One region of the Paractinoplanes brasiliensis genome, then DNA from elsewhere that is predicted to be linked to it. Evidence: riboswitches for the same ligand, from Rfam matches in the RefSeq annotation. Region 1 holds a riboswitch; each other region holds the start of a gene.

Evidence for each region. A riboswitch is a leader RNA that binds a small molecule or an ion and turns the genes downstream of it on or off. The one in region 1 is predicted to bind cyclic di-AMP.
Region 2: linked by a shared signal. The riboswitch ahead of C8E87_RS13835 (coiled-coil domain-containing protein) and the one ahead of C8E87_RS29475 (LysM peptidoglycan-binding domain-containing protein) in region 1 are both predicted to bind cyclic di-AMP.
Region 3: linked by a shared signal. The riboswitch ahead of C8E87_RS09725 (C40 family peptidase) and the one ahead of C8E87_RS29475 (LysM peptidoglycan-binding domain-containing protein) in region 1 are both predicted to bind cyclic di-AMP.
Region 4: linked by a shared signal. The riboswitch ahead of C8E87_RS12805 (LysM peptidoglycan-binding domain-containing protein) and the one ahead of C8E87_RS29475 (LysM peptidoglycan-binding domain-containing protein) in region 1 are both predicted to bind cyclic di-AMP.

The regions. Positions count from the first base shown of each region.
Region 1 covers NZ_SNWR01000001.1:6,563,362-6,570,812, forward strand. The annotation lists gene C8E87_RS47005 (site-2 protease family protein) at 1-55, shown strand, start outside; gene C8E87_RS47010 (site-2 protease family protein) at 62-658, shown strand; gene C8E87_RS29470 (serpin family protein) at 952-2,103, opposite strand; cyclic di-AMP (ydaO/yuaA leader) riboswitch at 2,305-2,467, shown strand; gene C8E87_RS29475 (LysM peptidoglycan-binding domain-containing protein) at 2,469-3,032, shown strand; gene C8E87_RS29480 (M4 family metallopeptidase) at 3,268-5,478, shown strand; gene C8E87_RS46470 (glycoside hydrolase) at 5,585-7,039, shown strand; gene C8E87_RS29490 (hypothetical protein) at 7,168-7,451, opposite strand, start outside.
Region 2 covers NZ_SNWR01000001.1:3,109,291-3,116,741, reverse strand. The annotation lists gene C8E87_RS13840 (glycoside hydrolase family 65 protein) at 1-2,265, shown strand, start outside; gene C8E87_RS13835 (coiled-coil domain-containing protein) at 2,326-3,357, opposite strand; cyclic di-AMP (ydaO/yuaA leader) riboswitch at 3,361-3,493, opposite strand; cyclic di-AMP (ydaO/yuaA leader) riboswitch at 3,704-3,840, shown strand; gene C8E87_RS13830 (coiled-coil domain-containing protein) at 3,844-4,896, shown strand; gene C8E87_RS13825 (ABC transporter ATP-binding protein) at 4,900-5,676, opposite strand; gene C8E87_RS13820 (ABC transporter permease) at 5,669-6,565, opposite strand; gene C8E87_RS13815 (TetR/AcrR family transcriptional regulator) at 6,781-7,347, shown strand; gene C8E87_RS13810 (Atu4866 domain-containing protein) at 7,438-7,451, shown strand, end outside.
Region 3 covers NZ_SNWR01000001.1:2,212,716-2,220,166, reverse strand. The annotation lists gene C8E87_RS09750 (BON domain-containing protein) at 1-58, opposite strand, end outside; gene C8E87_RS09745 (nucleotidyltransferase) at 76-657, opposite strand; gene C8E87_RS09740 (dTMP kinase) at 828-1,544, shown strand; gene C8E87_RS09735 (SDR family NAD(P)-dependent oxidoreductase) at 1,550-2,245, opposite strand; gene C8E87_RS09730 (sigma-70 family RNA polymerase sigma factor) at 2,834-3,835, shown strand; gene C8E87_RS09725 (C40 family peptidase) at 3,922-4,839, opposite strand; cyclic di-AMP (ydaO/yuaA leader) riboswitch at 4,897-5,023, opposite strand; gene C8E87_RS09720 (DUF3817 domain-containing protein) at 5,190-5,510, opposite strand; gene C8E87_RS09715 (hypothetical protein) at 5,524-5,931, opposite strand; gene C8E87_RS09710 (DUF6158 family protein) at 6,021-6,260, shown strand; gene C8E87_RS09705 (DUF1360 domain-containing protein) at 6,272-6,793, shown strand; gene C8E87_RS43570 (hypothetical protein) at 6,829-6,984, opposite strand; gene C8E87_RS09700 (hypothetical protein) at 7,002-7,202, opposite strand.
Region 4 covers NZ_SNWR01000001.1:2,864,229-2,871,679, reverse strand. The annotation lists gene C8E87_RS12825 (MFS transporter) at 1-35, shown strand, start outside; gene C8E87_RS46790 (class I SAM-dependent methyltransferase) at 188-700, opposite strand; gene C8E87_RS12815 (zinc-dependent alcohol dehydrogenase) at 725-1,729, shown strand; gene C8E87_RS12810 (FAD-binding oxidoreductase) at 1,851-2,531, shown strand; gene C8E87_RS12805 (LysM peptidoglycan-binding domain-containing protein) at 2,556-3,131, opposite strand; cyclic di-AMP (ydaO/yuaA leader) riboswitch at 3,133-3,278, opposite strand; gene C8E87_RS12800 (saccharopine dehydrogenase family protein) at 3,445-4,683, shown strand; gene C8E87_RS12795 (TetR/AcrR family transcriptional regulator) at 4,697-5,332, opposite strand; gene C8E87_RS12790 (GNAT family N-acetyltransferase) at 5,539-6,147, shown strand; gene C8E87_RS12785 (DNA glycosylase AlkZ-like family protein) at 6,192-7,262, shown strand.

The sequences.
Region 1 (7,451 bases):
CCTGCGCGCGGGCGACCGGATCGAATCGATCGGCGGCACGGCCACTCCGCGCTAGGTCGACGTGCTGACCGCCGTACGGGCCGCCGACGGCCCCACCGCGCTGGTCGTGAGCCGCGGCGGCGAGACGCTGACGTTGACCGTGGACGTCGCACAGGGGCGGATCGGTGCGTCCCCGCAGCCGCCCCCGGCATATGTGGAAGGCGGCTTGTCCGAGACGGCGGTGTTCACCGGCGACCTCCTGAAGGCGAGCGCCGTCCAGCTCGCCGCGTTCCCCGAGCGGATTCCTGCCGTGGTCCAGGCGATCGGCGGCGAACGCGACGTCGACACGCCGATCAGCATGGTCGGAGCGAGCCGCCTCGGGGGAGAGGCCGTGGAACGCGGCCTGTGGGCCACCTTTCTGTTGTTGCTGGTCAGCCTCAACCTGTTCATGGCCGTGTTCAACCTGCTGCCCCTGCTGCCGCTCGACGGCGGCCACATCGCGGTGGTCTGGTTCGAGCGCGTCCGCGACTTCGCCCGCCGCCTGCGCGGCCGCCCAGCCGGCGGCCCGGTCGACTTCACCCGGCTGTTCCCGGCCACGATGGTCTTGATCGTCCTCGGCGGGGCGGTGATGGCCTTGACCATCACCGCCGACATCGTCAACCCGATCCGACTGTCCTGAGGCCACCGCGGGCCGGCGTCGCCTGCCCGGAACCGACATGCTGGTGCCGCACTGCCGGCGCGGGCAGCGCGCGACGGCCGGCCGGGGTGCCGCACCCGGCCGTCGCGCCTCAGGCTGACAGGACCGGCCGCAGGCACCGAGCCCTCCTTGAGCAGCCGGGTGCTCCCGCTACGCCGGGCCACCTCGTCGAGCCCGGCCACCTCGTCGAGCCCGGCGATCTCGCCGCGTGCGGAGAGGCGGAGTTCGCGGAGGCGGAGTCCGCGGAGGCGAGTGTGCCCGGTCGCCGTCGGGCGCTAACGCGGGTCCCGTACGGCTCCCATGAACACGATCGTGCCGGTCTGCTGGTCGGAGATCGTGAACTGGAACGGCCGATCGGCGCGGAACACGACCGGATCGACGCGGGCCGAGGTCATCATGGCCCCGCCCGTGACGGCGGCCGCCTCGGTGCCCTTCTCGTCCACCCGCACATACGTCTTGTGATAGACCTTTTCGAGCCACCGCCCGTCGGGGGACATCGGGCGGAAGTTCGCGCGCCCCGCGTCGAACGGGCTCGCCATGCCCAGCTCGCGCAGCGGCGCCTTGAGATCACCCTCCCAGCGCAGCTCGAAGCGGGGCAGAGCCACATCGTCGAACTCGCGCGGGGCGAGCTCGCTTTTCAGGGCCTGCCACTCGGCGGCGCCGGCGGTTCGCCCGCTCGCGGAAAGAACGACTTCCATGCCGTAGCGCCCCTTTTCCCCGTACGGGAGACGCAGCATCCGGAAACCGTCACGCTCGGCATAGTCGAAGGACGCGTGGGTCAGGTGCATCATCGGCACCACTATCGGCCCGCCCGCGGTGGTGAATCTCTCGTCGCGCGTGTCCTCGAACTCGCGCTGCCACTTGCCGAGGAAATACACCGCATTGACCAGTACGAGCACCGCCTGCGCGCTGGGCAGGCCGAGCTCGCGGGCGATGCCCTTGATGCGGCCGCCGGTGTTCTCGTCGACCCATTCGTCGATTTTGCGAGCCGTCTCCGCCGAACCCAGGTCGACGTTCTCCACCGTTCCGCCGAAACTGCGCCGCACAAAATCGACGTACGCGTCCTCGAGCGTCCCGCTGTTGTAGAGCGCGTCGGACACCGACAGTGTCACGTCGTCGGCGCCGGCCAGTTCGCGCAGCAGCGCACCGACCCGCTCGTCGCGCCCCTCGCGCAGCCCCAGCACCCGCGCCATCTCGGTCGCCGTGTCACCGTCGGCCCCGGCCGCGACCATGGCGAGAAGCACCGAAACCGACAGCGGCGAGGTGATGGTGTTCTTGTCCTCCCGATCGACCTCGTGGAACAGGTCGAAACCGAACCTGTTGACGGCCTGAGCGACCGGCGCGGCGTCACTCGCCGCCAGCTTCACCTTGATGCGAGCGGCGTCGCCGGGAACCTCGCCGCCCCCGCACGCCGAGGTCGTCAACAAGCCGCAGACCAGCGCAAACGTAACTAGGACACGAATCACAAATCCTTGGACCACGGCCGCGCCTTCCCGGTTCCGCATCGATGAGAACAAGCTCACGATCGCCCTTCCAGGCTTGGCCGTACGGGCGGTCGCGTGGTTACCGTCGGCCAGTCCCGCAATCGTGGGCACCCCGGGCGGAACGCCGAATCCTGCCGCCGCCCGTGCGGAAACGAACCCAAGGCATGGAGCGGGGGACCCACAAGTTCCTCGACGCGCTGCTGCCCTTTTGCGGCACGCGCGTCTCGGGGTGAAGCCGCCGATGCGCGCGGCCGGGCAGCCCAGCCCGAACCCGACAGCTCACCTCGCAGGCGTGGAGGTAGCTTTTCATGGCTCAGCTCGGAAAGAAGACCCGTGTCGCGTTCGGCCTGACCGTCGCCGGTTTCGCGGGAGCGGTCGGTTTGCTCGGCCCCGCGTCGCCCGCCCAGGCGGCCAGTGTGAACTGGGACGCGATCGCCAAGTGCGAGTCCGGCGGCAACTGGAAAATCAACACCGGCAACGGCTACTACGGTGGCCTGCAGTTCAGCCGGAGCACGTGGAAGGCGTACGGGGGAACGAAGTACGCCTCGACCGCGAACAAGGCCACCAAGGCCGAGCAGATCAAAATCGCGGAAAAGGTGCTGAAGGGTCAGGGAATCGGCGCCTGGCCGACGTGCGGCAAGAAGGGCGGCACCCCCAAGGCCACCGCCAAGAAGGCCACCGCGCCGAAGAAGGCCACCGCTGCGAAGGCGGCCACGACCGGCAAGCACTACGTCGTGAAGCCGGGCGACACGCTGGCCTCGATCGCGGCCAAGCACCACGTCAAGGGCGGCTGGAAGGCCCTGTACCAGCTGAACAAGCCGGTGCTGAAGAGCCCGAGCCTGATCTTCCCGGGTCAGCGGCTGGCTCTCTGAGCCTGTGGGCGCCCGGCTCGGCCCTCGTGGCCGGGCCGGGCTGCCGTCCCACCCAGTGGACAGGCGACGGTCCGCGCGAATCGGCCCGTGAGCTGCGCCGGATCACGCTGGACATCGACTGAACTAAATGGAAACTTAAGCTTTACAAGTGTTTTCCCCCGCCGGGGATCCTCAAGTGTGAAGATCTCTCACATAGACGGACATGGATGTCCGCCCTCGTGGGAGAGGAACACACGTGAGATTTGCTGTCGCGCTGGCCGGCGCCATCGCCCTGGCCAGTGGGGGCCTGGTGGCCACAGCCACAACCGCTTCCGCCGCGCCGGTCACCCCCGGCTCGTCGCTGATCGACCAGGCCGGACCGGCGATCAAGAAGTCCGCCAAGGACCGCTTCGCGGTTCACACCAACAAGAACGGCATCGTCCGCTACACCCGCACGTACGACGGTTTGCGCGTCTACGGCGGCGACCTCGTCATCCGTACGAAGGCCGGGAAGTTCGCCGGAGCGTCGGCGGGCCTGGCCAAACCGCTCAGCCTGGGCACGAAGCCGACGGTGACCGCCGCGAGCGCGAGCGCCATCGCCAAGGGCCAGTTCCAGGGCACGATCACCAAGACCGGTTCGCCGGAGCTGTTCGTCGACGCCAGCAGCGGTGTCGGCAAGCTGTCGTGGGAGACCGTCATCACCGGCTGGCAGCCCGACGGTCAGACCCCGTCGCGGTTCCATGTCATCACGGACGCGCTGACCGGCAAGGTCGTCGGCTCCTACGACGAGATCGAGAACGTCGCCGGCACGGGCAACAGCATCTACTCGGGCCAGGTCACGATCGAGAGCACTCCCTCGGGCGCCTCGTTCAACCTCGTCGACCCCGTACGGGGTAACGGGTCCACTTGCGACATGAACAACCGGACGTCGGGAACGTGCGCCACGTTCACCGACGCCGACAACACCTGGGGCAACGGCGCGGCTTCCGACCGCCAGTCGGCTGCCGTGGACGCACACTTCGGCGCCGCCGTCACGTTCGACTACTTCAAGAACGTGCACGGCCGCAACGGCATCTTCGGCGACGGCCGGGGTGTTCCCTCCCGCGTGCACTACGGCAGTTCGTACGTGAACGCTTTCTGGGACGGCGCCCAGATGACGTACGGCGACGGCGCGGGCAACGCCGAGCCGCTGGTCGCGCTGGACGTGGCCGGGCACGAGATGTCGCACGGCGTCACCGAGAACGTGGTGCCGGGCGGCCTGACCTACTCCGGGGAGTCGGGCGGTCTGAACGAGGCCACGAGCGACATCTTCGGCAGCATGGTCGAGTTCTACGCGGACAGCAGCGAGGACGCCGGCGACTACGACATCGGCGAGAAGATCGACATCAACGGCAACGGCACCCCGCTGCGCTACATGTACAACCCGACCCTCGACGGGCGTTCGCACGGCTGCTGGTCGACGTCCACCCGCAGCGTCGACGTGCACTACTCCTCCGGCGTGGCCAACCACTTCTTCTTCAACCTGGCCGAGGGCTCGGGCGCCACCCCGTACGGGACCTCGCCCGTCTGCGGCGGCGCCGAGTCGGTGACCGGCATCGGCAAGGAGAAGGCGGCGAAGATCTGGTTCCGCGCCCTCGACGCGTACTTCGTCTCGAACACCGGGTACGTCAACACGACCACGCCCGGCAACACCGCCCGCGCCTACTCGCTTGCCGCCGCCACCGACCTGTACGGGTTGTGCAGCACCGAGTACAAGGCCGTGCAGGCGTCGTGGACCTCGGTGAACGTGGCCGGCAACGACGAGGAGTGCTACGACGGCAACAGCTTCACGCTCACCCTGTCCGCGGCGGGCGCCTCGGTCGGCCCCGGCGAGTCCAAGACCATCACGGCGACCACCGCGCTGGTCAACGGCGAGGCCGAGGAGATCACCTTCACCGCCGGTTCCGCCCCGGCCGGCGTGACCGTCTCGTTCGAGCCGGCCACCGTCACCGCGGGTGAGTCCACGACCGTCACGGTCAGCGCCGCCGCGGACGCCGCCCGCTCCAGCGCCCCGGTCACCATCACCGCGACAGCGCCCTCGATCACCCGCTCGAAGGCCCTGACCGTCACCGTCGGCAGCGTCGCGGCCTGCACCGCCACGAGCACCACGCCCGTGGCGATCGCCGACCTGGCCACGGTGTCCAGCGAGGTGGAGCTCACGTCGTGCGCCGCCACCCCCTCGACGGCCAGCTCGGTCGAGGTGCACATCCAGCACACATACATCGGTGACCTGGTGGTCAGCCTGATCGCGCCGGACGGCACCGCCTACGTCCTGCACAACCGGGCCGGCGGCAGCACTGACAACATCGACCAGAGCTACCCGGTCAACCTGTCCTCCGAGACCGCCAACGGCAAGTGGACCTTGCGCGTGCAGGACGCCGCGCGCGCCGACATCGGCACCCTGACCAGCTGGACCCTCTCCGTCTGACCCGTCGCTGAAAGAAGCCCGTCCCGGCCAGGGGCGGGCTTCTTCGCATCCCATTGACAACTCTCGATGTAATGTTAACGTAAACATCCTCAGCGAGGAGGTCGGTATGGTCACGCGCAGAACGGTCCTCGGCGCCGCGGGCGCCGGCATGGCAACCAGCGCCCTCATCGGCGCCGCCGCGCGAGCCGACGCCACCATCACGGTCGACCCCGCCGCCGACCACGGCGCCTGGCAGGGTTGGGGCACCTCGCTCGCCTGGTGGGCCAACGTCTTCGGCGACCGCGACGACTTCGCCGACCTGTTCTTCACCACCCGCACCGTCACCTACAACGGCGTCGCCCTGCCCGGCCTCGGCCTGAACATCGCCCGCTACAACCTGGGCGCCTGCAGCTGGAACGACGTGGCCGGCGAACGCATGGTCGCCTCACCCAACATTCCCCGGTTCAAGCAGATCGAGGGCTTCTGGCAGGACTGGCGCGACCCCGACCCGGCCTCGTCCGCCTGGAACTGGGCCGCCGACGCCAAGCAGCGCGCAGCCCTGGTCAAGGCCGCCCAGCGCGGCGCGATCACCGAGCTGTTCGCCAACTCCCCGATGTGGTGGATGTGCTACAACCACAACCCGTCCGGCGCGGCCGACGGCGGCCTCAACCTGCAGTCGTGGAACCACACCCAGCACGCCGCCCACCTCGCGATCGTCGCCCGCCGCGCCCGCGACAACTGGGGCGTGACCTTCCGCAGCGTCGACCCGTTCAACGAGCCCTCCTCGAACTGGTGGCGCGCCGACGGAACGCAGGAGGGTTGCTACATCGGCGCCTCCACCCAGCGCAGCGTCCTGGCCCAGCTCCGCTCCGAGCTCAACCGCCAGGGCCTGAACGGCGTCACGATCTCCGCCTCCGACGAGACCAACTACGACGTCGCCCGCAGCACCTTCGCCGGCTTCGACTCCGCCACCCGCGCCCTGATCGGCCAGGTCAACGTCCACGGCTACCAGGGCTCAGGCGGCCGCCGCGACCTGCTGTTCAACGACGTGCGCGCGGCCGGCAAGACGCTGTGGAACTCCGAAACCGGCGACAGCGACGGCACCGGCCTGACGATGGCCGCCAACCTCTGCCTCGACTGGCGCTGGCTGCATCCCAAGGCCTGGGTCTACTGGCAGGTCATGGACCCCACGGCCGGTTGGGGCGTCATCAAGTACGACGGCAGCACCTCGACCGCGGGTCCGGTGGAGACCAAGTTCTACGTGCTGGCCCACTTCAGCCGCCACATACGCCCCGGCATGCGAATCCTCGACACCGGAGCCGGCAATGCGGCCGCCGCCTACGACCCCGCAAACCGCCGCCTCACCGTCGTGGCCGTCAACACCGGCGCCGCCCAGACCCTCACTTTCGACCTGTCCCGCTTCGCCCAGGCCGCCGGCCCCATCACCCGTTGGACCACCGTCCCGTCCGCGACCGACCGCTACGTCTCCCGCACCGACTTGCAGCTCACCAACAAGTCCGTCCGCGTCCCGTTCGCCGCCGCCTCCGTCCAGACCCTCCAAATCGACGGCGTGGCCGCCTGAAAGGGCCAGGCGTCCCACGCGCGGGGGCGACCTCGTACCGGGGTGCGATCAGGGCCCAGCAGGCGTCGGACAGGTCGGACGGATATGCGCGTCGTTCGGCCGTGACCTGGGAATACGGTGATACTGCGCTACCGGTTCATGTATTGGGTCCAGAGCCGGAGGTTGATGTTGCGTCCTGGCCGGCCTAGTTGTGCTGGGTTGGAGAAGTGGCCGAGCGGCAGGCCGGAGGTGTCTCCCAGGTGGGCGGGATTGCGGGGATTGGTGAGCCACTGGCGGGCGTTCGTGGCGATCTGCTCGTCCGGGTCTTGGGCGAGGACCTCGTACACGGCTCGTGTGGAGCCGGGCAGACCGGCGAGCCAGTATCGGACGTTGACTGATCGGTCGCGGGCGAGCGTGAGCAGGTCCTGCTCGG
Region 2 (7,451 bases), 3.5 Mb from region 1:
GCCAACGGACACATCGGGATACGCGGAAACCTGGACGAGGGCGAGCCGCACGGCCTGCCGGGCACGTACCTGAACTCGTTCTACGAACTCCGTCCGCTGCCGTACGCGGAGGCGGGCTACGGCTTCCCCGAATCCGGCCAGACGATGGTTAACGTGACCAACGCCAAGCTCATGCGGCTGCTGGTCGACGACGAGCCGTTCGACGTACGCTACGGCGAGCTGCGGTCCCACGAGCGGGTCCTCGACCTGCGGGCGGGCACACTCGAGCGGACGGTCGAGTGGGTCTCCCCGTCCGGCCAGGCGATCCGCGTACGCACCGTGCGGCTGGTCTCCTTCACCCAGCGCTCCGTCGTCGCCTTCCTGTACGAGGTCGAGCCGCTCGACGGCCCGTCCCGCCTGATCCTGCAGTCCGAGCTGGTCGCCAACGAGCAGCTCCCGCCCATGAGCAAGGACCCCCGGGTCGCCGCCGTGCTCGACCACCCGCTGCAGTCCGAGGAGGTGCTCGAGCAGCGCACCGGTGGTCTGCTGGTGCACCGCACCAAGGCCAGCGACCTGCGCATGGCCGCGGCCATGGAACACCTCGTCGACACCCCCGGCAAGCACGCCGTGACCACCGAGGGCCACCCCGACTGGCTGCGCACGACCGTGGCCTGCAAGCTCGAGCCGGGTCAGAAGCTGCGCGTGGTCAAACTGGCGGCCTACGGCTGGTCGAGCCACCGCTCGCTGCCCGCCGTACGCGACCAGGTCGGCGCCGCGCTCGCCAGCGCCCGGCTCGACGGCTGGGAGGGCCTGGTCGAGGCCCAGCGCGACTACCTGGACGCCTTCTGGGACCACTCCGACGTCAAGGTCGAGGGCGACCCCGAGGTGCAGCAGGCGGTCCGTTTCGGGCTGTTCCACACGCTGCAGGCGGGCGCTCGGGCCGAGCAGCGGCCGATCGGCTCCAAGGGTCTCAGCGGCCCCGGCTACGACGGCCACACGTTCTGGGACGCCGAGAGCTTCGTGCTGCCGGCGCTGACGTACACACAGCCCTCCGCGGCGGCCGACGTGCTGCGCTGGCGGCACTCGACGCTGGACCTGGCGCGGGAGCGGGCCCAGACGCTCGGCCTGCAGGGGGCCGCGTTCCCGTGGCGTACGATCCGCGGGCAGGAGTGCTCGGCGTACTGGCCGGCCGGCACCGCGGGCTTCCACATCGGCGCCGACATCGCCGACGCCGTACGCCGTTACGTGCAGGCCACCGGCGACTACGACTTCGAGCGCGAGGTTGGGCTGGAGCTGCTGGTCGAGACCGCGCGGCTGTGGCGCTCGCTGGGTCATCACGACCGGCACGGGCGGTTCCACATCGACGGCGTGACCGGTCCCGACGAGTACACCGCCGTGGTCAACGACAACATCTACACCAACCTGATGGCCCAGCAGAACTTTATGGCGGCCGCCGACGCCGCCAAGCGTCACCCCGACCTGGCGCGGAAGCTGGGCGTGGACGACGAGGAGACGGCGGGCTGGCGGGACGCGGCGGCCGCGGTGCACATCCCGTACGACCGGGAACTGGGTGTTCACCAGCAGTCCGAGGGCTTCACCCGGCTGCAGGAGTGGGACTTCGAGGCCACCCCGCCCGAGGCGTATCCGCTGCTGCTCAACTACCCGTACTTCGACCTGTACCGCAAGCAGGTGGTCAAGCAGGCCGACCTGGTCATGGCGATGTACATCCGGGGTGACGCGTTCACGCCGGAGGAGAAGGCCCGCAACTTCGCCTACTACGACGCGCGGACCGTCCGGGACTCGTCGCTGTCGGCCTGCGTCCAGGCCGTTCTCGCGGCCGAGACCGGTCATCTGGAGCTGGCGCACGACTATCTGGGCGAGGCCGCTCTGATGGACCTGCACGACCTGCACCAGAACTCGCGGGACGGCCTGCACATCGCGTCGCTGGCCGGCACGTGGATCTCGCTGGTAGCCGGTCTGGGCGGCATGCGCGACTTCAACGGTCAGCTCTCGTTCGCGCCGCGCCTGCCCAGCCGCATCAACAACCTGGAGTTCTCGCTGCTCTGGCGCGGGCTGCGGCTGCGGGTGAACGTGACCGCCGACGAGGTGACCTATTCGCTGCGCAACGGCGGCGGATCGGCCCGTCTGGTGATCAACCACCACGGCAAGGACGTCGAGGTCACCCAGGTCAAGCCGGTGACCGTGCCGATCCCGCCGCCGCACCCGGTCGGCCCGGCGCCGATCCAGCCCCAGGGCCGCGCCCCGGTGCGGCGCATGACCAGCTGACACACGGCAACGAAAAAGGCCCCGGGTCACACCCGGGGCCTTTTTCCTGGTCGATGACACTTACAGCATCGACACGTGCACGTGGTCGGTGTGGTCACTCGGACCGCTGTACGAACTCCAGCCGCTGGCCGGGAACCAGATCTGCTTGTACCAGATGACGTAATAGATGCCGAGCTTGTCGGCATTACGCACCAGAAACGCCATCAGGTTGTTGCCGTACCTGCGGGTGTCGGCATTATGAGCGGGCGCGAAACCGCGGTTCTGCAGCGACCAGTCACAGGCCCGGCCCTTGGGATGCTCGAACGGCCCGCCGTTGCGGTGACAACCCACGAATCTGTTGAAGCCGGCCTTCTTCACCTCTTTGTACATGTGATGTGTACGCGCGGTGATGCAGCCATTGGTGGTGGGGTCCGCCACGTTGCAGCCCTCCGGCGAGAAACCGCCGTCGGAATTGCGCGGCGCGGGGGTGGCGGACGGCGATTTCGCCAGCACCAGACCATGAGTGAGGCTTTCGCCGCCGACCAGCGCGAGCGCCTTGTCGGCCGCTTCCTTCTGCTTCCTCATCGCGACGAGGTTGGTCTCGTACTTCTTGACCTCGGCGTCGAGGGCGGCCTTCTTCGCGTTGACGTCGCGGATCGCCCGGTTGAGCTCGGCGAGCTTGCGGTCCTGCATCGCGTTGATCTCTTCGAGCGAGACCGCCTTGGCCAGGAAGTCGTCCGAGTTCTGGCTGCCCAGCAGGAAGCCGGCAGCCCCCAGGTGGCCGGTGCGGTACTGCTGGCCGGCGATGGCGTTGACCTCGGGCAACAGTGAGAGCCGCTTGGCCTCGGCGACTCTGATCTCGGTGGCCAGCCTCTTGCGCGCCGCTGTGGACTTGGTCACCGCGGCCTTGGCGGCGACGAAGCGCCGGTTCGACGACTCGATCACGTCGTCGAGGGTCGCGTTCTTGCCCACGGTGTCGCCCGACGTGCCCTCATTGGGGGCGCCCGAGTCGCCGGGCTCGGCGCCGGCCGGGGACGCGGGCACGGCCAGGAAAGAGATGGCCACGATCGGCGCCAGGGCAAGCATCAGCCACCGGCGGGGTCGTACGGTCAATGCAGTTCCTTCCGGTAAACCGCCGACCGGGTTAGCTGACGGGTTCGGGACGGAAGCGATCCCTACCGCTTGCGCGGATGCACCCCACTGACCTGGTTCCCCGGCTCGCCTCGCGGCGATTGGGCGGTGGTCTGCCGGCACCTCGGGGGCGGTGCCACGGCGGCAGAACCGGCGGCCAGTTTACCCGAGAGTTCAGCGAGCTTCAGGATCAGAGAATAGGCAATTTGGTAGCCGTCCGAACACATTGCGTAATTGTCGTCACGCGGCGTCGCCGGCGAATTGCATCGCGTGCGATAACTGTCGATCTCGTGATGAAGTCGGTATGGTCGGGTCGGTCTCCACCCCCAGGGGGCCGCCGCCTAATCGTCCATTCGACGAGCCGGGGAACCAATTTTTCCGGGGTGAATCCGCGTCCCGCGCGGTAGGGATCACTTCCGTCCCGAACCCGTCAGCTAACCCGGTCGGCGGCCGACGGAAGGAACAAGAGTGCGGCACAAGACTGTCCGGCGACGAACGGCGGCCCTGCTGGCCCTGCTCGTCGCGCTCTCCGGGCTGACCCTGGCGGTGGCCGGTCCGGCCGCCGCTGCGCCGGGTGACAACGGCGACGACGGCGAGGGCGCCCCCAAGTCCCTGATCCAGCAACTCGAGGTCGCCTCCAAGGGTTTCCTGGAGGCCAAGGAGGCCCTGGCACGGTCCAAGACCCGTCAGGCCCAGCTCGCCGCGAAGCTCAAGGAGCTCGACGCCGACCTGGCACCCCGGCAGGACGCCATCGACGAGATCATTCAGAAGTCGTACCGGACCGGCCGTCTCGGCCCGATGACCGCGCTGCTGGCGGCGGACTCGGCCGGTGGCTTCCTCGACCGCGCCGAGACGCTCGAAACCGTCGCGGTGCGGGAGAACCAGGTCGTGGCCGACCTGAAGGCGACCCGTGACGCCCAGCGCAAGGCCAAGCTGGCCATCGACGCCGAGGTCCGTGACCAGCAGCGGCAGGTCAACATCATGGCCAAGCGCAAGGTGCAGGCCGAGACCGCGCTCAAGGCGGCCAACACCGGTGGCTCGGACCGGACGGGCGAGGACGCCAAGGAGCCGACCGACGGCGGTTCGAGCAGCAAGGCCACCCCGGCGCCGCGCAACCGGGACGGCTCACTGCCCGACGAGGGGTGCACCGAGAACGACCCCACCACCAGCGGTTGCCTGACGCCGCGCACGCTGCACGCGCTCAAGCAGGCGAAGGCGGACGGTTTCACGCGCTATGTGGCGTGCTTCCGTGAGCAGAACAGCGGTGAGCATCCCAAGGGGCAGGCGTGCGACTTCGCGGCCGAGAAGAAGGGGTTCGGTGGCGTCGCGTCGGGTGGTGACAAGGCGTACGGCACCCGGCTGGCCAACTACTTCATCAACAACTCGAGTCGGCTGGGCGTGCTCTACGTCATCTGGTTCAAGCGGATCTGGCTGCCTTCGAGCGGGTGGAAGGCGTACTCGAGGGGCAACGGCGACCCCTCGAGCGACCACACCAACCATGTGCACCTCTCGGTGCGGTGACCGCTATTTGTTGACGTAGGACTCGTATTCCTTCAGCACGTCGTCGGTGGGGCCGTCGGCACGGATCGTCCCGGACTCCAGCCAGATGCAGCGTTCGCACGTGTCGCGGATCGACTGCTCGCTGTGGCTGACCAGGAAGACCGTGCCGGCCTCCTTCCGCAGGTCACGCACCCGTTGCTCGCTGCGCTTGCGGAACTTGGCGTCACCGGTGGCCAGCGCCTCGTCGATCAGCAGCACGTCGTGCTTCTTGGCAGCGGCGATCGAGAAGCGCAGCCGGGCCGCCATGCCCGACGAGTACGTCTTCATCGGCAGCGAGCTGAAGTCACCACGGTCGTTGATGCCGGAGAACTCGATGATGCCGGCGGCCTGCGCCTTGACCTCGGCCGGGGACATGCCCATGGCGAGGCAGCCCAGCTCGACGTTGCGCTCGCCGGACAGGTCGTTCATCAGCGCCGCGTTCACGCCCAGCAGCGACGGCTGGCCGGCCGCGTAGATGCCGCCGCCCCGCTCGACCGGGAGCAGGCCGGCGATGGCCCGCAGCAGCGTCGACTTTCCGGAGCCGTTGGTGCCGATCAGGCCGATCGCCTCGCCCTTGTAGGCCACGAAGCTGACACCCTTGACCGCGTGCACCTCGCGTACGGCGGCGCTCTTCTTGCCTGTGATGATCCGCTTGAAGCTGGCCAGCGGAGTGTTGGCGCCGGGCGCCACCGAGCCGTAGACGCGGTAGACGATGTGCGCGTTGTCCGCGATGACAGTGGGTTGCCGCTCGGTCTCAGCCACGGCCGTAGCCCTTCTCTCCGCGCCAGAAGTAGACGTAACCGCCGAAACTCACCACTGCCGTCCAGATCACAGCCTGCAGCCAGAGCAGGCCGATCGGCTGGGCCAGCTCGACGTTCTCCATCAGCGCGTGCCGGATCAGCTCGATGAAGATCAGCATCGGGTTGGCCTCGACCAGGGTGAGCTTCCAGCCGTCCAGTCGCTCGGCGAAGAACGTCACCGGGTAGAGCACCGCGGAGCCGTACATCCAGATGCGCAGGATGTACGGGATCAGCTGCCGGATGTCGGTGACCTTGGAGATCAGGCGCGACACGAACAGGGCCAGCCCGGCGTTGAAGAGCGACTGCATGATCAGGGCCGGGATCAGGAGCAGCCACTCGACCGTGATCGGCTCGCCGGTGAACAACACGATCGCGACGAGCACGACGATCGAGGCGACCATGTTGCGCACCTCGACCAGGGTGACCGCGATCGGCAGGCTGGCCCGGGGGAAATGCAGCGCCCGGATCAGGGCCATGTTGGCCGTGATCGACTGCGAGCCCGCCTGCACCACCGACTGCGTGAACCCGAAGATGAAGACGCCGGCGCAGAGGTACGCGATGAAGTTGTCGACGCCCTGCTTGGTGTTGATCAGCACACCGAAGATCAGATAGTAGACGCCGGCGTTGATCAGCGGGGTGAGGAGCTGCCAGACCACGCCGAGCTTGGTGCTGCCCAGCGAGGCGCTCACCTTCGCGTTGGCGAAAGCGGCTATGAAGTGCCGGTACGTCCAGAGGTGCCGGGTGTATTCCGGCAGCCTGGGCAGGCGCCCGGCCTTCGTCAGACCATGCCGAAGGGCCAGCTCCTTGAGCGATGGCCCGGTGTCGGACTCGGCAACCGCCGTCTGAGCCATGGGGTGGTGCTCCGATCTCGTCGGCCCGTGAGGGGTACCGGGCCCTGGTTCTTTAGGCGAGAACACTCCATCAGCATGTCAAGCCTCGGCCGATGGAACGGCTTCGTATCGACGTGCCGGGAAGGTTATCCGACCGAAGGGCGGAACGCAACCGTAACGTCCTGGCGTATAGTGACCGTGTGGCAACAGCAAAGCGCGCACCCGCCGGAGCCGCGGTGCTTCGAACCGACATCACCGTGGCGATCCGGGACGCGGTGATGCACGAGCTGGCCGAGGTCGGTTACGGCCGGCTCTCCATCGAGGCCGTGGCACGCCGCGCCGGCGTCGGCAAGACAGCAATCTACCGCCGCTGGAGCAACAAACTCGAGATGGTGCTCGAGATCGTCTCCGACGTGGCCGGACGCAGTGTGCCGCTGCCCGACACCGGCAGCTTCGCCGGCGACCTCCAGCTGATCATGATGATCGTGAGCCGGGCGCTGCAACACCGGATCGCGTCGCAGATCATTCCGGACCTGATGGCCGAGGCCGCCCGTAACCCGCAGATCGCCGAGACGCTCCAGACGGCCCTGCGCACCCACCAGCAGGCGGTCGGCGAAAAGCTGGTCGGCCAGGCGGTGGCCCGCGGCGAGCTGCCCCGAGGGACCGATCCGGACGTCGCGGTCGATCTGATCCTCGGCCCGCTCTACTGGCGGCTGGCCGTCTCCCGGTCCAAGCCCGACCCGGAATACCTCGAGAAGCTGATGACGGCGGTCACGGCGGCGCTGCGCCACTCCGGCAGCTGAAAGCAACCCACCTGCACCGGACGGTCGGCTGCAGGCGGCGTCGCGCCGGCCGAAGGTAGGGGCCTCGAATCCCCGGCCCCCGGAGCAGCCATGCGTTACGAGCA
Region 3 (7,451 bases), 4.4 Mb from region 1:
GGTCGTGCTCGGCCAGCAGGCGCTGGATCTCGGCCTCGAGATCGGTGTCGGTGCTCATCGCCAACCCTCTCGTCGTCAGCTTGCGAGTGCTTCCTCGTCGTTCGGGAACGGCACGACGTCCAGCCGGTCCAGCAGGATGAGGAAGGCCTCGGCGTACGGTGATTTCTCGGTCTCGCGGCGCACCCGCGGCCAGTCGATCAGCTCGCGCAGCGACCGCGCCACCGGCAGCCCGGTCGCGAAGTCGCAGTAGTGCTGGCTGTAGCTGAGCAGTTTGTGCACCATCAGCTGGGTCGCCGACAGCACCGGCATGTAGATCGCCTCGACCGAGATCTGCTCGGTGTCGTTGAGGGTCTCGTCGGTCACCGGCGTCTCGACAGGCCGATAGATGAGGTCCACCATCCGGTCCTCGTCGTAGACCTTGACCAGCCAGTCCTCCGGCGGCTGCTCGGTGCGGAAGCCGACCTTGGCCAGCTCGGCCAGGGCCTGGTCCTTGTCCTGCTCACGCAGCAGGAAGTCGACGTCGTGGTCGCTGGAGTGCCCGCCGTGCGCGTAGACCGCGAAACTGCCGCCGAGGGCGAACGGTATGCCGGCGCTCTTCAAGGTGGAGGCGACCATCTTGAGTGTCCCCGCCAGCCCCTCGTCCACCCGGTGCGGCATGGTGTTTCCCCCTGTCGACGTGTGCGGTTCGATGTCGGATACGACTACCCGGGCCGCCTCTGATTGAATCGCCACCCCTGCGAATCACCGGACAAAACCCCATTTTGGTACGCCGGACCCGCCGTTCGCTTGAGAACAGCGCGTGCGCCCGCCCGTTACCGTTGGATGGCATGACGCACGGCAGGGTTCCGGCCCCCGGCATGATCGCCCTGGTCGGCATAGACGGCTCGGGCAAGACCACTCAGGCCCACCGCCTGGCACGCGAGTTGAGCGCCGCGGGTGTGCGTGCCGCCTATCGCCGCAACGCGGGCGGCCGCCACTGGTTCGGGCGCCTGGCCCGGCTTTTCGGCAAGAGCGACGGCGACGCTCTGCTCGGCCGCCGCGGCATGCTCGCCGTCGAGTCGGTGCTGCGCTGGCTGGCCATTCTGCGCACGCTTCTGCGCCGTGCGGTCACCGGCGGCACGGTCGTGATGGACCGCTACGCCTTCTGTCAGTACGCGAGCCTGCGGGCCCGGTCGGCGAAACCGGCCGCCGAGCGCCGCGCGCGACTGGCCTACCGGTTGTTCCGCGCCCCCGACGTCACGTTCTTCCTCGACGTCGACCCGCAGGTGGCTCGCGACCGGATCGACGCTCGGGGCTACGACAGCGAGACGCTGGACTACCTGGCCGCGGCGCGCGCCGCCTATTACTCCTTGCCCGAGTTCGCGACGTTCGTGGTGATCGACGCGAACGGCACCCCCGACCAGGTGTCCGCGGCGATCCACGCGCACCTGGCCGGGCGGGCGGCGCCCGATCCGGGCCACTCGGTGCGCAGCATGATCGTCGCCGGCGGCCCGCTCGTGGCCGCTCTGGCCGTGGCCGGTGAGCAGTTCACCGAGACGCTCTGAGCCCGTTACGCCCGGCCGTACACCGGGATCTGGGCGCCGCTGGTGGGCGCGGACGCCTCCGACGCCAGGAACAGGATCGTGGGCGCGATCTGCTCGGGGCGCACCCACTTGCCGAAGTCGGCGTCGGGCATCGCGGCCCGGTTGACCGGGGTGTCTATCACGCTGGGCAGCACCGTGTTGCAGCGCACGTTCTTCGACCTGTACTCCACGGCGACCGAGGCGGCGAAGGCGAGCACGGCGGCCTTGGAAATCGCGTACGCCGAGCCGCCGGGGAAGGGCGACAACGCCGTACGGGAGGACACGCAGACGATGCTGCCGCCGCCGGCCTCGACGAGGTGGGGCAGGGCGGCCTGGGTGACGAGATAGGTCGGGCGCAGATTCTGGTCGAGCTGTGCCACGAGCCCCGCGTACGGAGCGTCCGCGATCAGGGGGCCGGTGGCGAACCCGCCGACCAGGTTGATCACCGCGCGCAACGGCGCCTCGGGGCCCCGCGCTGTCACGGCGGCGGTGACGGCCGTGGTGACTTCCGTCTCATCGGTGAGATCGGCCACCAAAGGCACGGCCCCCTCGGGCAGTTTGCCGACCGACCCGGCGCGTACGGGGGTGACCACACGCCACCCCTCGGCGATGAAGGCCGTCACTACGGCGACCCCGAGGCCACCCGTTCCACCCGTGATCAGAGCCGTGCGCCCGTTCCCCATGACGCCCATCGTGCCCCTCCCGCGATCATCAGCACTGTGTTGTTCGTCACCTCAACATCCGGATGGGGCGCCGGCGCCGAACCGTTGTCAGAGGGGCGTCACTCGCAGGGAGGTCACCCGGGTGGGCTAGTGATCTGCGCTGCCGCGTGCCGCATTGTGGCAGGTGGTCCCGTTTCGGTGGTGCGTCGGGATCTTTTTGTGGTGTCTTTTGTTTCAAGCCCGGCCCGAAGCTGTCGATCCAGCACATGAACCTGGCGCGCCCAAGCAACGTACTGGGTGGTGACGGACGTCCCAAGGTCATTGGTGATGGGCGTCGCTGTGAGGGACGAGGGGCCGATGGTGTCATGAGACTTGCAACGGGTATGCCTCTGTCGGAGCGACCGCCACCGGTCGCGCGACCGAATGCCGGATGGCACGAGCCACCGGGCACGAAAGCCCTGTACAGGAAGTACGCATGCGGCTCTCAGCCTTCCCCCAGGCATTCGTGACACTTTCGATCCACCAGCCGGAATCAGTACAGGCAGCCAATTGTTGTGTAGATGCCAGTAACCGCAATGTGCGAACTGCGGACGTTACGGGGAGGAACTGATGGATACAGGTATCGCCCGTAACGGGGTTAGTGAAGGCAATGAGGGGACCGTGGGCAACGTGGAGAAGAACACCGTGATGCGGACCGACCAGGTCGCCGAGGAGCGCGACCTCGTTGGCGTCTACCTGCACGAGATCTCCCGGACTCCGCTGCTGGACGCCGCACGGGAGGTCGAGCTCTCCAAGGCAATCGAGGCGGGCCTCTATGCCGAGCACCTGCTCGACAGCGGCGAGGTCCGGCGCGGTGTGAGCCGGGAGGAACTGGAGCGCCTGGTCTCCGAGGGCCAGAAGGCCAAGGACCTGTTCATCCGGGCCAACCTGCGACTGGTGGTGTCGATCGCCCGGCGCTACGTGCGTTCCGGCATGCCGATGCTCGACCTGATCCAGGAGGGCAACACCGGTCTCGTCCGCGCCGTCGAGAAGTTCGACTACGAGCGCGGCTACAAGTTCTCGACGTACGCCACCTGGTGGGTGCGCCAGGCGATCAGCCGGGCCATCGCCCAGCAGGAGCGCACCGTGCGCCTGCCCGTCCACCTGGTCGAGGACGTCAACCGGATGCGTAACGTGACCCGCCAGCTCGTCCGTGAGCTCGGCGGCGACCCCGAGCCCGAGCAGGTGGCGGCCGCTCTCGGCGTGACCGTCGAGCGCGTCAACGAGCTCACCCGCTGGGCCCAGGACACGGTGTCGCTCGACACCCCGGTCGGCGACGACGGCGACACCAACCTCGGTGACCTGGTCGCCGACAGCGACGCCCCGTCACCGGAAGAGATCGTGCTGACCGCCCTGGAGCGCCAGCGCATCGAGGGGCTGCTCAACCACCTCGACGACCGGTCGGCCGGCATCATGCGGGCCCGCTACGGCCTCGAGGACGGCCGCGAGCACTCGCTGACCGAGGTGGCCTCGCGGTTCTCGCTGAGCCGCGAGCGGATCCGCCAGCTCGAGATCCAGGCGCTCGGCCGGCTGCGCGAGCTGGCCCGGGCCGAGGGCCTGCAGGCCGCCTGACGTTCCACCCCGCATCACCCCCCGTTACTCACAGACGCGAAAGGCCGGTACCCGAGTCGGGTACCGGCCTTCTCCGTGCGTGGGCCCTAGACGACTCGTCCGTACCCGTACGGGGTCATGATGTTGATCGTGCGCTTCTTGACCACCGTGCCGGCGCGCGGCGCGTCGATGATCTGACCGTCGCCGACGTAGATCGCCACGTGCCCGAGGCTGCGATAGAACACCAGGTCGCCCGGCTTCAGGTCGTCGCGGCTGATGCGTTTGGTCTCGCTCCACTGCGACTTGGTCTGGTGCGTCAGCGACTTGCCCGCCGCCCGCCACGCCGCCGAGGTCAGGCCGGAGCAGTCGTAGCTGCCCGGACCGCCCGCGCCGAACAGGTACGGCTTGCCGATCTGGTTGTACGCGAACGTGACAGCGATGCCGGCCTTGCCGGAGATCTCCGGGATCGGGCCGTCGTACTTGCTGCCCGACTCCTGCGCCTGGCCGAACGCGACCTCACGCATCTCGAAGAGCTTCTTGAGGTCCTTCTGGATCGCCGCCTTCTGCGTCGACAGCGCCCGCAGCTGGGCGGTCTGCTTGGTCTGGGTCGCCTTGAGGGCGGCCTGACGCTCGTTGAAGCTCTGCGTCGCCTCGGTGTACGTGTCGATGTCGCGCTGGTTGGCCCGGGTCAGCATGTCGAGGTAGCTCATGCGGTCCATGAGGCCGTCCTGTGTGCCCGACAGCAGCGCGCTCATCGGTCCGACCCGGCCCTGCTTGTAGGACGTGGTCGCCAGGTTGCCGACCTGGGCGCTCGCGACCTTGAGCGCGGCCTGAGCGGGGGCCAGAGACGCCTGCAGCTTCTTGGCGTCGGCCTGGGTCTTCTTCAGGGCCACGTTCATCGCGTTGTACTGCTCGGTGACGTCCTCGAGCTTGTCGGACGCCGTCTCGATCTGTTTCTTGAGCTCCGTCTCGGACGGCGCCGCTTGCGCGGGCGTCAGGAAGGAGCCGGTGATCGCGGCAGCCATCGCCGCGACGACGAGGACCCGAAGCCTCGTACGGGGGTGGGGCACCGGTCAGTGGCCTTTCTTCCGCCTGGCCGCCTACCGGGTCAGCTGACGGGCTCGGGCGGGAAGAAGGCCCTACCGCGCTGACGCGGATTCGCCCCGGGAACGTGGTTCCCCGGCTCAATCGATTCGGCGGCGTTGGCCGGCGCCACCAGGGGGAGTGGCTGCGGACCGAACCAACCGGATCAACCTATCGGCGAAAGATTCAAATGCAAGGGGTCACAGAGTGATTTAAGACAATGGACCGCTTTGCGTGAATGATCCCGATAGCAGCTAGTAATTCGACGGAAGCAATGCGTCGAACTCGGCTGTCAAACTGGACTTTTCGCCGGCTCCTCGGCCGGCACCCATTCCCGGCTCACTTTACGCTCGGCCCAGAACGACAGGAACGGGACAGTGCCCGAGAGCATCACCAGCAGCATCCGGCCGAACGCCCAATGCGCACGGCGGGACAGGTCGAACGTCGCCACCAGATAGACCATGAACAGGAAACCGTGCGCGGGGCCGACCGCCTCGACGACGACCGGGTCGTCGCCCAGATACTTCAGCGGCATGCCCACCACGACGAGCGCGACCAGGACCACGCCGACGATCCACGCGATGATCCGATAACGGGTCAGGGCACCCTTCACGATCGTTCTTTTCCTATCCGGGATAGTCGCTCGGGCGGGCGCCGGGGGTGGCGTTCAGCCAGGCGAGATAGTCGTTGTACGCGGTGAGCTCGGGGTCGTCCTCCGGCGTGGAGGACTGAGTGGCCACGCGTACCGGCCGGCCGACGGTAACAGCCGAACCTGGGAGCCTTTCGCCCGCGGCAGCCTGCGGCTCCTCGGCCTTCACGAGGCGGCCCTTCTTGCGGGCGAGCTGGACCTCGCGCCACCAGAGGAACACGACGAAGGCCGCGAACACCGGCCACTCGAACATGTAACCCCAGCTGATCGAGTTGCCCTCCTGCGCACGGCTGAACTGCCACCAGCCCAGCACCAGGCAGCCCGAGGCGAGAACCAGTGCCAGGACGTGGCGGGCGATCCACGCCGGGGTCCACAGGCCCTTCATGGCCACCAAGCGTACCGGCGGGGGTTTGCTGACCGTCGGCACGGGCATCTCGGTAGGACGCTGAGGCCCGTTCCGACCGGAGGTGCACCATGACCGACGCAGGTGACGCTCCGCTGATGGAGACCGGCATTGATCCGGCCACCTTCGGCGACGACGACCTGTTCCGCGAGCTAGCCAGCCTCTACCGCACCCGCCTGGCCACCCTGCGTCACGGCCCGGACGCGGCGCTGAGCAACCACTTCAAGCGGACCGCCGAGCTCGAGACCGAGTACATCACCCGCTATCCCAGCCGGGAGGTCGACCCCGACCGGCTCACTCAGGACTTTTAGGGGTTCCCTTGATGCAGTCGCTGCGCGCCCGGATGTCGCGCGTCGGGCAGTCCTACGCCCCGCACGAGCACCGCCCGCTGGGTGGCTACGCCGTCGCGATGGGTGCCTTCGGAACGCTGGCCGCCTCACTCGCCGTCGCGGCCAAGGTCACCGGCAAGGCCGTACCGACCCGTCCCTCCACCGCCGACGTGGTGCTGCTGTCGCTGGCCACCCACAAGCTGAGCCGGCTGCTGGCGAAGGACTCGGTGACCAGCCCGCTGCGGGCGCCCTTCACGCGGTACACCGAGCCGGCCGGGGCCGCCGAGCTCAACGAGGAGGTCCGCCACCACGAGAGCTCGGTCAAGCACGGGATCGGCGAGCTGGTGACCTGCCCGTTCTGTCTGGCCGTGTGGGTCGCCACGGGACTGACCGGCGGGCTCGTGCTGGCGCCGCGGCTGACCCGGCTGGCCGCGGTCACGCTGACGGCCACGGCGGTCTCCGACTTCCTGCAGCTGGGCTACGACGTGGCCAAGCGCGCCGCCGAGGGGGACTAGGCCCGGGCTCTCCTCACTGCCCGGGCCGTCTCCCGTCAGGGTGGGCCGTCCTTCTCCAGGCCGGCCCAGCCCTCGGGGCTCTCGGGCTCGGCGTGGTCGTCCTGGCCGGCGGTGACGTCGTCGTCGACGGTCGTGGTGGCGTGCTCGCCGGCGAAGTCCTCCTGCTCGTCCGGGTCGCCGATCGGCTCCATCCCGGCCTCCTCTTTCGTCAGATCTCCAGGGCCCGTAGCGCCTCGGCCGCCTCGTCCTGGGCGTACTCGCCCTCCGGCAGCGCGTCGACCCGGGTCAGGGCCAGGGCCGGAAGGTCGGCCGCGATCGCCCGTCGCTGCAGGTCGGCGCTGCTCAACCGCTCCTGCCCGTCGTAGGCGTCGTCCAGGAACGCGTCCAGCTCGCGAATCTCGTCGGTCACGGACTCCGGGCTACCCTCCACGCGGTCGCCGAAACGCTGTGGTCGGCGTCACATTCGCTAACGGAATCATGGGTGGGGGCCGACCGTTGATGACAGATGTCGGTGTGCCCAGTGTCCCCGGGCCTCACCCATTGCCTTCACGGAATACCGTCCGGCTGGAGCCGTGTTGAGCCACTCGCCGCGAGGCGACCTGCACACCGACATCTGCGCCGCCTTCGGGTCCAGCCCGGGGGCGGCGTTCCCTTTCAC
Region 4 (7,451 bases), 3.7 Mb from region 1:
GCCGCTCCCGCCCCCTCCCAGAGCCGGCCCGCTGACCACACCACAGCCGCCACGTCCACCTTTCCCCGCGAAACCGTGACGGGCCCCAGCCACGACGGATGCGGGCCTGCAACTCTGCTCAACCGCAGCGCGAGGGCGACGGGCGGCAGCAAGCGGGCCCACGACGGATGCGGGCCTGCAACCCTGCTCAACCGCAGCGCGAGGGCGACGGGCGGCAGCAAGCCGGCCCACGACGGGTGCGGGCCTGGCACCCTGCGCAACCACGACGCGACAGTGACCGGCGGCAGCAAGACCGGCCACGACGCCCGCCCGGCACCCTCCTCAACCGCCATGGAACCGTCACGGGCCGCAGCGAGCCCACCCACAACAGATGCAGGCCGAATCCCGCCCCGAGCCGCCGCGCGACCGTAACGGGCCGGCGCCACACCCCTATCGAGCCCACAACCGCCCGATCACCCACCCCAATCCCCGAACCCCCTCCCCGCCGGACCTCCTCGAACTCCCGCTCAGCCGCTCTCCGAGCCCGCCCCGAAACCCACCGAAGGTCATAAATCCACAACATTCCCCCGGGACGCAGAACTCGCCGCAGATCGCGAATTCCATCCTCCGCATCAGACCGGTGATGCTGACTCAACGACGACACGATCAGGTCGAAGGCCGCATCCCTGACCCCGCTACCGGGGCATCCCGGTTGTGTGATCGATTCAGGCGGCAGACTGTCGGCATGCGCGCATTCGTGATCACCGGGCCGGGACGTTCCGAGGTCGTCGAGGTCGACCCGCCCGTGGCCGGGCCCGGTGAGGTGGTTGTCGACGTCGAGCGCGCCGGGGTGTGCGGCACCGACATGGAGTTCTTCAGCGGCGACATGGCCTACTTGGCGAGCGGCGACGCCGCGTACCCGGTCCGCATCGGCCACGAGTGGAGCGGTGTCGTCTCCGCTGCCGGCGCCGGGGTCGACCCTTCGTGGGTGGGCAAGCGAGTCACCGGCGACACGATGCTGGGCTGTGGTCGCTGCGCCCGCTGCCGGAACGGTCGCCAGCACCTGTGCGCCGACCGCTACGAGATCGGGATCCGGAACGGCTGGCCGGGCGCACTGGCCGAGAGCCTGCCCGTGCCGGCGAAGGCGCTGTTCGAGCTGCCCGATTCCGTCGACCCGGCCCTCGGCGCGCTGGTCGAGCCGGGCGGCAATGCCCTGCGTGCGGTCCGGGCCGCCGGCCCCGCCCCGGGCAAGACGGTGCTGGTCATGGGCCCGGGCACGATCGGGCTGCTCGCTGCCATGTTCGCTCGGGCCCACGGCGCGGTCGTCCACCTGCTCGGCGCCACCGCCGAATCGCTCGCTTTCGCGCGGGGGCTCGGGTTCACCGAGGCGTGGACCCGGACCGACCTGCCGTCCGTGCCGTTCGACGCGATCATCGACGCCACCAACGCGTACGACCTGCCGGCGTTCGCTGTCAACCGGGTGGAGCCCGGCGGACGGGTCGTCTGCATCGGCATCTCGGGCGAGCCGTCGCTGGTGGACACTCGGCAGGCCGTGCTCAAGGACGTCACCGTCGCCGGCATTTTGAGCGCGTCGGGCGGACTCGGCGAGACCATCGAGACGTACGCCTCAGGCGCCGTTGATCCTCGGCCGTTGATCGCCGAGACGGTCGGGCTGGCGGAGGCGGCCGACGTGCTCGTCGGGAAGCGTCACGGGTCCGCACCGAAGATCCACATCGATCCGCGGTTCTGACCGGTCTGCCGATCCGGGTGGCGAACTGCAGGTTCGCACCGGTTGTCCGTTGCCCGCCGATCATGTCGGTGACGCTGATCGGGTAAAAGCTCTCTGACGACCCGACATCGAGGCGCGTACGGTGCTGACCGACTTCTGGCCCGCCGAGGTTCTGCATCATGACCGGCGCGGCCCCGACGTCGCGGTGTTCACCTGCCGCACACCGCGACCGTTGCCGTTCCGGGCCGGCCAGCATGTCGCCATCGAATGCCCGTACGTGCCGTGGCGCTGGGCGGACTACTCGGTGGCCAACGCGCCCCGCCCCGACGGCCGGCTCGAGTTCCACGTACGCACGGTCAGGCCGGACGGTGTGTCGGCCGCGCTCGTCGAGCGCCTCAAACCGGGTGACACCCTGCGGATCGGCTCCCCACGAGGCTCCCTGACGCTCGACCCGTACTCCCGCCGTGACCTTGTCTTCGTCACGGCGGGCACCGGGCTCGCCCCCGCGAAGGCGCTGATCGACGAGTTGTCCCGATTCAACCGGACCCGCTGGATCCACCTCTTCCGCGGCGAACCGGACGAGGCCGCCTTCTACGACCGCGAGGCCGTCGACCTGCTGGCCCAGCGGCACCCGTGGCTGACCGTCACGCGGGCCGTGGGCGACGTCGCCGCGCTCGTGGCCGCTCGTGGGCCCTGGCCCGACCACGACTTCTATCTGAGCGGGCCGCCCACCATGGTGGCCACGGCACTGCGCCGGTTGGAGGGCGCGCTGGTGCCGCTTTCACGGATCCACTTCGACGCCCCGGCGGCCCGCCGGCCGTGACCACCTCTTGCGGCATCGCGCCACCTATGCGAGCGCGAGCGGCTGGCCGGGGTAGATCCGGTGCGGGCTGGGGAGCACGTCGCGGTTGAGGCGGTGCAGGGCGCGCCAGCCGCCGGGGAATCTCGTCCGCTGTGCGATCACGGCGAGCGTGTCCCCGGCTCGCACGATGTAGACGCGCTGGGACGAGCGTTCCGGCTCGGTGCGTACGCCGGCTGTTCTCGCTGCCTGGGCGGCTCGGTACTGCTTGGTCGACGAGGCCCGGCGGCCGCACGTGGGCCAGGCGCCCAGGCCCTGGCCGTCGCGCACCCGTTCGGCGATGGCGATCTGCTCGGCACGGCTGGCCCGGTCGGCTGTACGGGCGAAACGGGACCCGCCGTAGGCACGCCAGGTGCTGCGGCTGAACTGGAGGCCGCCGTAGTAGCCGTTGCCGGTGTTGATGCTCCAGTTTCCGCCCGACTCGCATGCGGCGATGGCGTCCCAGTTGACGTCGGCCGTGGGCGAGGGTGCGGCAGCGGCCGGGCCGATGAGGGAGGTGATGCCGGTGATGCCCGCCGTGGCGAGAACAAGCGCTGTGCGGGCAGGTTTGCAGACTCGTGTCATGACAGAGAACCCTCCACGCCTGCGAGGTCAGCTGTCGGGTTCGGGCTGAGGCGCCCGGCCGCGCGAGTGTGGCGGCTTCACCCCGAGGCGCGCGGACGCGCCGAGGAACGTGGGTCCCCCGCTCCATGCCGTGGGTGTTCGTCCCGTCGGGCGGCGGCAGGACTCGGCGTTCCGCCCGCGGTGTCCGCGAGCGCGGACAGGGCCGGTTCCGGCGCCTGGAAAGCCCGTGACCAGCCGAATCGGTAAGGGAACAAGCGGCTTGAGACTAAACCGCCCGAGCGGTTTCCGGAGCGCTGATGCAGAATCCAGAACCATGACCGATCAAGCCAGGGATCACGATATCGTCGTCTACGGCGCCTCCGGGTTCGTCGGCGCGGTGACCGCTCGCTACCTCGCCGGACACGCCCCGGCGGGTACCCGTCTCGCCCTGGCCGGCCGGTCCGAGTCCCGGGTGGCCGCGATCCGCGACAAGCTCGGCGTCGACTGGCCGATCCTGGTGGCCGACGCCGCCGACACCGAGGCGCTGGCCCGGCTGGCCGCCTCGACCCGCGTGGTGCTGACCACCGTCGGGCCCTACCTCAAGTACGGCAAGGCACTGGTCCGGGCGTGCGCCGAGTCCGGCACCGACTACGTCGACCTGACCGGTGAAGTGATCTTTGCCCGGCAGAGCATCGACACCAATCACGAGCCGGCCGCCCGTACGGGGGCCCGGATCGTTCACTCGTGCGGGTTCGACTCGATCCCGTCCGACCTGGGCGTGCACGTCCTGGCCCAGCAGGTCGCGGCCGACGGCGCCGGCGAGCTCACCGACACCACGATGGTCGTGACCAGCATGCGTGGTGGCATCAGCGGCGGCACGATCGACTCGATGCGCCAGCAACTCGACGCGGTCAAGAACGATCGTGGCCTGCGCCGGCTCGCCGCCGGCCCCTATTCGCTCAGTCCCGATCGCGCCGGCGAGCCCGACCTGGGCCGGCAGGGCGACGCGGCCACCGTTGCCGGCGCCGACGTGCATCCCACGCTGCGGGGCACCCTCGCTCCGTTCTTCATGGCGTCCTACAACACCCGGGTGGTCCGCCGCAGCAACGCGCTGCACAACTGGCGGTACGGTCGTCGCTTCCGTTATCGCGAGCTGATGAGCGTCGGCGCCTCCCCGTTGTCGCCGCTCGTGGCGAACGGGGTCAAGCTCGGCCTCGGCGCCCTGGTCGCGGGCATGATGCTGCCGCCGACCCGGTTCGTCCTCGACCGGCTGCTCCCCAAACCGGGCAGCGGCCCGACCGAGCGCGCGCAGCGGGACGGCCACTTCACGATGGACTTCTTCACCACGACGACGACCGGCGCCCGTTACACCGCGCGGTTCCGGGCCAAGGGCGACCCCGGGTACGCGGCGACCGCCCTCATGCTCGCCGAGTCGGCGCTGGCCTTGGTCCACGATCGCGACGTCCTGCCGCCCTCGGACGGCGGTGTGCTGACCCCGGCCACCGGGCTGGGCGACGCCCTCGTCGAGCGCCTGCGAGCGGCGGGAGTGGAGATCACAGCCCGCCGCCTCTGACGCTCCCGCGTGGCTACAGGGCGGCGGCGCTGGTGGCGAGGGCGAGGGCGATTCCGGTCAGGTGCTCGGCGAGCTGGTCGGGGTCGCCGTCCATGTCGTGCGAGATCCAGTCGATGATCACCTCGCTGAGGCCGGCGACGAGCGCGAGAAGCGTACGGTCGAAGCCTCTCTGGTCTTTGGGTTTGCCCACCGCGCGGCTGAGCATGGCGGCGACGAACTGGGCGTCCTCACGCAGCACCCCGCGGCGGCGCGTTTCCATCCGGGGCGCGTTCACGTAGATCACGCGGGCGCTCTCGGGGTTGTTGCGCAACATGTCGACGAGGGTGTGCAGCGCGGGCCGGAAGACCTCGCCGAGCGTGGCCGGCCGCTCGGGGACAGCCTTGGCCACACCTCGCAGCAGCCACTCGTTCTGTTCGCGATTGACCTTGACCAGCAGGTCGGCGCGGTCGTCGAAATGCTCGTAGAAGTACCGTTTGGAGACCTTCGCGGCGGTGCAGACGTCGGCGACCGTGACATCGTCGTAGTCGCGGGTGCCGAACAGGTGGACCGCCGACGTCATGATCCGCGCGCGCCGCTCGGCGGACCGCTGCTCGCGGGATCGTCCGGCGTACGTTTCGCCGCGCCCGGTCGTCGTGGTTTGTTTCTCCACGGTGTCAACGTTACGACTTCCTCGATCACGCCACCCGAAAACCCTCCACATTGGGCAAAAGTCGGGTGTGTCAAGATCCGTGCATCATCTCGCGAACGTGCCGGGAGCGATAGCGGCAATCCGACGCTGCCGGCATGACCAATCCCTCATCGGCTTCATATCCAGCGCTACTGGCCGCAACCGGTCCTTACGGGCAGGATTCAATCATGGCCGCCAGCCGTCTGCCCTATCCGCTCACACTGACGGGGGACGGCATCATCCTGCGCGAGTGGCGGTCGGACGACCTCGACGACCTGGTCAGCATGCTCGACGAACCCGAGATCGCCCGGTGGTCGCCGATGCCGTCGCCGTTCGACGTCGAGGCCGGCATCGCGTACCTCAAACGCTGTTATCAGAACCGGGTCGGCGGCCGGCGGATCCAGCTCGCGATCACGACCGACGGCTCGCGGCCCCTCGGCGAGGTCACTCTGTTCGGCGTCGACCACGGGCTCAAGGAAGCCGAGCTGGGCTATCTGGTCGACGCGCGCGAACGGCGGCGGGGGCTCGCGTCCAGCGCGTTGTCACTTCTCTCGGCGTACGCGCAAAGCAGTCTCCAGCTGGGCCGTCTGCTGCTGCGCATCGATTCGCGCAACGTCGGCAGCACGGCCGTCGCCCGGCACTGTGGTTATCGGCTCACCGGCGAGCCGCCCATCCTGCAGGAAGGCCCGTACGGCTCGAGCCGCCTCGACACGTGGGAGCTGGTCGAACGCCAGGCCGACAGCCGCCGTGACCGTCTGAGAAATGTCGCAGCCCGGCGGTACGGTCGTCGCACCTAGCCGTCTCAGGGGGTGCCGTGGTCAACGTTGATCGTGCACAAGTCATGGCCTATCGGGTCGACGCGCTCGGTCTCGCCGAGCGTGGCTCCGACCTGCCCTCCGACCTGCCCGTCCTCGATCTCGGCGTGCAGGAGTACACGCCCGGCTCGGCCCGGGTCGCGCTGGCCGCCCGCACCAGCGCCGACCTGGCCGACGCGCGGCTGATCACCGTCTGGGCCACGCGCGGGGCGCCGCACCTGCACCGGCGCGCCGATCTGGCGGCGCTCGTCCAGCAGCTCTGGCCGGTCAGCGACGCCGATGCCTCCGTACGCATCAAGAGCGGCCAGATTCCCGATGCCGCGAAACTCGGCGTCGAGGCCTTCCGCGTCACCGCCGAGGCGTTCCGCGAAGTGGTGCGCGAGCCGATGCTTCGCGGTGACGTGAGCACCGAGGTGACCAAGCGGGTGCCGGCGGCTCTGACGTACGAGTGCCGCAGTTGCCGGGCGCGGCACATCGCGGGCACTGTCTGGCAGCACGCCGGCCTGGCCGGTGGCGTCGAGGTCCAGTCCCGCGGGCGCGACGCGATGCTCGGCCCGCTGCCCGACGCGCCGCCGATCCCTTCCGCGAACAGGGGAATCGACGACTTGATCCTGACCTGTCTGCGTTTGCTGGGGCCGGCCGGTCCGCTCGAGGCAGGGAAATATCTGGGCAGTTCGGCCGCCGTGCTCAAGACCGTCTGGCCGGAGGATCGGCTGGCACAGGTGAGTGTGGAGGGTCGTAAGGCTTGGCTTCCCCTCGACGCCGTCGACGACCTGCGGGCCGCGTCGAGCCCGTCGGGTGTCCGGTTCGTCCCACCGATGGATCCGCTGCTCCAGGCGCGTGATCGTGACGTCCTGGTGCCCGACCGTGAGCAGCAGAAAGAGGTGTGGCGCATCCTCGGCAACCCCGGGGTGCTCCTGGTCGACGGTGAGGTGGCCGGGGTCTGGCGGGCCAAGATGGCCGGCAAGAAAAGGGTCGACCTGAGTGTCACGCTTTTCCGGTCGCTGCCCGGTACCCGCCGAAAACAGGTCGAACAGGAATCGGCCGAGGTGGCGCGAGCCCGCGGGGTCCCTGAGGCGACGGTCGCCTTCGACTGAGGGCTGCCCGCGACAGGCGGCTTCAGGCGGGTGCCCCGGCCGATCGGCAGCGGGATCCGGCGGGATGCGAACCGCCGATCCGGGGGACACACCCACCCGTCACCACACCGGAACGTCTCGCCCTGATCTTCCTTTCCGGCCGACCGGTCGCGGATCCGGCGTACTTTCCGGCCGAGCGGTGGCCCGATC